2 regions of the Streptomyces sp. SX-6 genome follow, and region 1 is predicted to be linked to the other one. Evidence: riboswitches for the same ligand, from Rfam matches in the RefSeq annotation. Region 1 holds a riboswitch; the other holds the start of a gene.
The links. Region 1 has a riboswitch for magnesium ahead of ACV530_RS13530 (NRAMP family divalent metal transporter). Riboswitches for the same ligand answer to the same signal wherever they lie in the genome.
Positions count from the first base shown of each region.

Region 2: another riboswitch for magnesium. It lies ahead of ACV530_RS22695 (hypothetical protein); the one in region 1 lies ahead of ACV530_RS13530 (NRAMP family divalent metal transporter).

Region 1 is NZ_JBTHHU010000009.1:41,501-43,972, reverse strand. It holds gene ACV530_RS13530 (NRAMP family divalent metal transporter) at 1-1,430, opposite strand, end outside; M-box (ykoK) riboswitch at 1,729-1,902, opposite strand; gene ACV530_RS13525 (SDR family oxidoreductase) at 2,013-2,472, opposite strand, start outside.
Region 2 is NZ_JBTHHU010000019.1:96,830-99,301, forward strand. It holds gene ACV530_RS22685 (VOC family protein) at 1-285, opposite strand, end outside; gene ACV530_RS22690 (winged helix-turn-helix domain-containing protein) at 321-1,001, opposite strand; gene ACV530_RS22695 (hypothetical protein) at 1,030-1,356, opposite strand; M-box (ykoK) riboswitch at 1,656-1,829, opposite strand; gene ACV530_RS22700 (ABC transporter ATP-binding protein) at 1,917-2,472, opposite strand, start outside.

The DNA.
Region 1 (2,472 bases):
TAGCCGACGGCCAGGATGCCCGCGACGCCGCAGACGGCCATGATGTCGAAGATCGCGCCGGAGGTGATGTCGGGGAAGGCGACCGACGCGGTCAGGATGATGGACAGCGTGACGAGGACGCCGACGACCAGCGACGTGAAGGCGTTGGTCCAGCGGCCGTTGATCCAGGGGCCGAGGACGGCCTTGTCGTTGCAGAGCAGCAGGAGGAAGACGGTCGCGGAGGGCAGCAGGACGCCGGCCAGGGTCTGCACGCCGGTGGTGATCAGGCCGAGCGGGGAGCCGGGGATGATCACGATGATCGCGGCGAGCAGGATGACGCCGGCGAAGATGGCGTAGAAGCCCTTGGCGCCGCGGACCCCGCGGTGCAGGGAGTGCTTGAGGCCGAGCACGTCACCGAGCGCGTAGGCGGTGGACAGCGACACCGCGGAGGCGCCGATGATCGAGGCGTCGAGCAGGGCGATCGCGAACAGCACGCCGGCCAGCTTGCCCGCGTGGGCCTCGAGGCCCTGGGCGATGCCGGAGGCGTCGGTGAAGTTGCCGAACTCCTTGGTGCCCATGAAGGTCGCGGCGGTGAAGCCGATCATGGCGGCGGCGCCGAGGACCACGACCACGATGCCGAGCCACAGGTCGGCCTTCTCGTACTTCATGAAGCGCGGCGTGATGCGCTTGTCGATGACGTACGACTGCTGGAAGAACAGCTGCCACGGGGCCACGGTGGTGCCCACGATCGAGATGATCAGCATCATCACGTCGGCGAGCTTGGAGTCCTTCGGCATGCCGGGGACGACGAAGTCGTGGGCCATCGTGCCGGTGCTCGGGTGGATCATGAAGTAGATCGGGATGAGCAGCAGCGAACCCGCGCACAGCAGCACCGCGGTGCGCTCGAAGCGGCGGAACGATCCTGTGGTCGCGGCCATGATGACCACGGCCGCCGCCACCAGCACGCTCAGCGTCTTGGGCAGTCCGAGATAGCCGACCGCGAGTGTGACGCCGATGAACTCGGTAACGATTGTCAGGGCGTTGAGCAGGAACAGGTCGATGACGGAGAACGCGCCCCAGAACTTTCCGAACCGCTCCAGGATCAGCCGGGCGTGCCCCACGCCGGTGACCGCGCCGAGGCGCAGCACCATCTCCTGGTTGACGTACAGCACCGGGACGAGCATCAGCAGCGTCCACAGCAGGCTGGTGCCGTAGTTCTGGCCGGCGTTGCCGTAGGTGTCGAAGGCGCCGGCGTCGTTGTCGCCGACCATCACGATCAGGCCGGGGCCGATGATCGCGAGCAGGGTCTTGAACTTGGCGGACAGGCCCTTGCGGTTGCCGGTGTCGTCCACCTTGATGGTGCCGAGCGCGCCCCGGATGTCTCCGATGTGCGCGTCGTCCAGTACAGCGGCGCGTGGTGCCGAGCTGGGCGGAGTGATCGTGTCGGTCATGACAAGCCTCCCGAGTCCCCCGTCGGGGGAGGTTTGGGGCACGCAGCAGCAATCCCCCCTGCGAGCGGGCAGGCCGAACACCCGAGGCGGCAGATGCCGCACGGGTATCAGATCTGTGACGCGAGAAGCGCGCAGGGAAGGTGGTTACCGCGTACCGGAGGTCAGCGAGGACGTACGGATGCGGGGCCGACTGTGGCCCGGACTACTGCAACTGCCATCCATATCTCTCGCCTCCTCCCGGCCGGGGCGCACGCGGGCGCCGAACGACACGGCAAGGAGCGGACCAGCCCAGATGACTGGTTCACCCCTACTCGTCAGAGCTTTGGCACTCCACGGCGTAATCCCCTTGTCGGGGAAGCCACTTGGGGTCACCCCTTAGGCCGGGGAGACCTGTCCTGAACCTGGGCGTCTCTCGACGTCGTGGGGTCAGTGGCCTGTGTCCGTGAAGACGCCTCACCGAACGAGGTGCCTCCTGCTTTTCGAACCATGTGCAGCATAGACCCTTACTTGCACAATGACGCAACTACTTGACGGAAGCTTGACGTTTACCCGCAAGGCGTACCTGGGCGTATCCGGGCGTACTCAGATCGTCTGTCCCGTGTCCGCGAGGACGATCTCGCGGATGCAGACGCTCGGCGGCTGCCGGTAGACGTACCGCACGGCCTCCGCTACGTCGTCCGCCGCCAGTCCGCCCGTCAGTGACGCCTCCTCGGCCTGGTAGGCGTTCCTGGTCCGCTCGTCGGTGATGTGGGAGCTCAGCTCGGTGTCCGCATAGCCGGGGGCGATCACGGTGACGCGCACGCCGTACGGGGCCGCCTGCTCGCGGATGGCCTCGGAGGCCGCGTGCACGGCGAACTTGGTCGCGCAGTAGATGCCGTTGATGCCGACGACCTTGCGGCCCGCGATCGAGCTGATGTTGACGACGGTGCCGTGCCGCCGCTCGCACATGCCGGGCAGCACCGCGTGGACGCCGTTGAGCACGCCGCGCACATTGATGTCGATCATCCGGTCCCATTCGACGGGGTCCTGCGTCACGGGATCG
Region 2 (2,472 bases), on a different contig from region 1:
CCGTGCGAGATCTCCGAGGCAGCGCACCAGGATGGCCGGGTGTGCCCTGCGGAACGGGCGGAAGTCGCTCTCCACCACCAGGTGGACCTCAAGGCGGCCGCCGCGGAACCGGCAGCCGTCCAGGTTCCCCAGTTCGACGGGCTTCTCCAGCTCGGCCATCCCCAGGAGGTCTCCCCAGAACACCCGGCTCAGGCCCTCGCCGCCCGGCGGTATGGCGAGTTGGAGGTGGTGCACACCGTCGAAGGCGAAGTCGAAGGCGTAGTCATGGATGGCTGCGGCGGTCATGGTGTCTCCTCCCCGGCCGCTCGGTCGTACGGACTTCACGACGCCGCCTTCGACGGTTCGAACGCGTACCCGGTCTGCCCGGCGTCCGTGATGACGGCCCCGTACCGGGAGCCGAGCTTGCGCCGCAGGCGTGCGATATGCGTGTCGACCGTACGTGTCTCGCCGACGGCGGAGCGCTGCCACACCAGCTCCATCAACTTCTCATGCTTGTACGGGCGTTGGGGATGCGTGGCGAAGTGGGCGAGGAGTTCGAACTCCATGCAGGTCAGCTTGACCGGCCGGCCGTCCGCCGAGACCGTGCGGCGTTCGAGGTCGAGGACAAGGCCGCCCACGCGGTGTACCGGTGCGTGCGGAGACTCCATGTCGTCGGCAACCGCCGACGGCCGGCGGTCCAGATGCCAGTGCAGGTCGCTGACCGCGGGCTCCAGCCAGACGAGGGAGAGCAGTTGCGACAGGACGGTGACGATGGGGCCCTGCGTGGCGAAGCCGGCCTCCAGGAGCGCGGAGCCGGGCGTCTCACTCCGGCTGGACATCTCCGTCAGGCACACATCGGGGCCGGTCAGGGCCCGGGTGAGCCGGGCCCGTACCCGAGGTTCGTCGACCGTGTCGCACATGACGTGGGCTACGCCGTGCAGGGGGGCGTTGACGGTCGCGTACGAGGCACTGTCAATGAGACGTTCGACGGTTTCCTGCAGGAGTCCGGCTGGAAGGAACATGTCGGAGTCTCCTCTCTGTTCAAGGCTGTCAGGCGTGGGACAGCACGGCGGCTCCGGCGATGCGGCGCGCGGCGGGCAGGGGCAGGCCGGTGAAGTGCGAGAGCCAGTGGGCGTCGCGCCCCTGCTGGGCGAGGATGTAGGCGAGGTGCACCCGCGGGTCGTACGCGGCGTGCGGGGCATAGGGCCGGGGGCAGGTGCCGGGATCGTCGAGCCGGTAGGTCCGCTCCGGTCCGTCGCCCAGCACCAAGTTCACGTGCGGGCAGGCGTATTCGGGGCAGCGCCTGCGGCCGACGGCCGGCGGCAGGCACTGGCGGGTCGGCGCGGAGAGCTCGGCACGGTGTGCGAGAAGGCGCACGGTGCCCTCCCTTCTCCATGGGAAGTCGTCGGGCGGGTCGGAATGCGGGGAAGAGGACCGTCGTGACACAGGACAACGCCCCGGACCGGCATCAGGCCGTACGGATGCCAGGGCGGTGCCGCGCGTGTACGCGGGAAAGGTGATTACCTCACGCCAGGCCGGAGCGAGGGCAGGCAAAAGCGGGGCCTACTGTGGCCCGGACTGCTCGGACTGCAATCCATGTCTCTCGCCTCCTCCCGGCCGGGGCGCACGCGGGCGCCGTGATGGACGCGGCAAGGAGCGGACCGGCCGGTACGGCCGACTCACCCCAACTCGTCAGAGCTTTGGCACTGCACGGCGTAATCCCCTTGCCGGGGAAGCCACTTGGGGTCACCCCTTAGGCCGGGGAGACCTGTCCTGAACCTGGGCGTCTCTCGACGTCGTGGGGTCAGTGGCCTGTGTCCGTGCAGACGCCTCACCGAACGAGGTGCCTCATACGGTCCGAGCGTAGCGCCGCAGTTGTGCGTGCGCGCAAGCGTTTGACCCAACTTTGACGCCCCCGCAACAAATCGGGCATCCGGCTACAACGCGTTCTGGGCGCCGGGTTCCAGGGTCAGTTCACCGTCGTCGTGGTCGTAGTCGTACAGCTCGGCGTAGCGGCCCCAGTCGATCGCGGTCTCGAGCTGGTTGCGGGCCTCCTCGGCGGAGAAGCCGCGCCGCAGCAGGTCCAGGAAGAAGCCTTCGCGCAGGGTGTGGCCCTCGGTCGCGGCCAGGGCCTGGACGATGGCGCGGATCAGGGGCGCGCGGGTCGCGGCGTGGCGGGCGAAGAGCTTCTTGCTGGTGAGGATGTCGGCCGCGGAGAACTCGCGGCCGGTGTCCGTGATGGTGATCCGCGGGCCGTCGACCCGGGCGAGGCCGAGCATGACGGCGGCGTCGACGAGCGGGAGGAGGTCGTCGACCTCGAAGTTGAGCTCGTCGGCGATCTCCGCCAGGCCGTCCTCGCCTCCGCGGGCGATCAGGATCTCCAGCAGGCCGGCCAGTCCGCCGACGCTGACGTCCGGCAGCGGGGCACTGATCGGGGTCGGCGCGGGGGCCGGGCGGGCCGGGCCGCCCGCCGGTGCCTCGACGGCCTCGGCA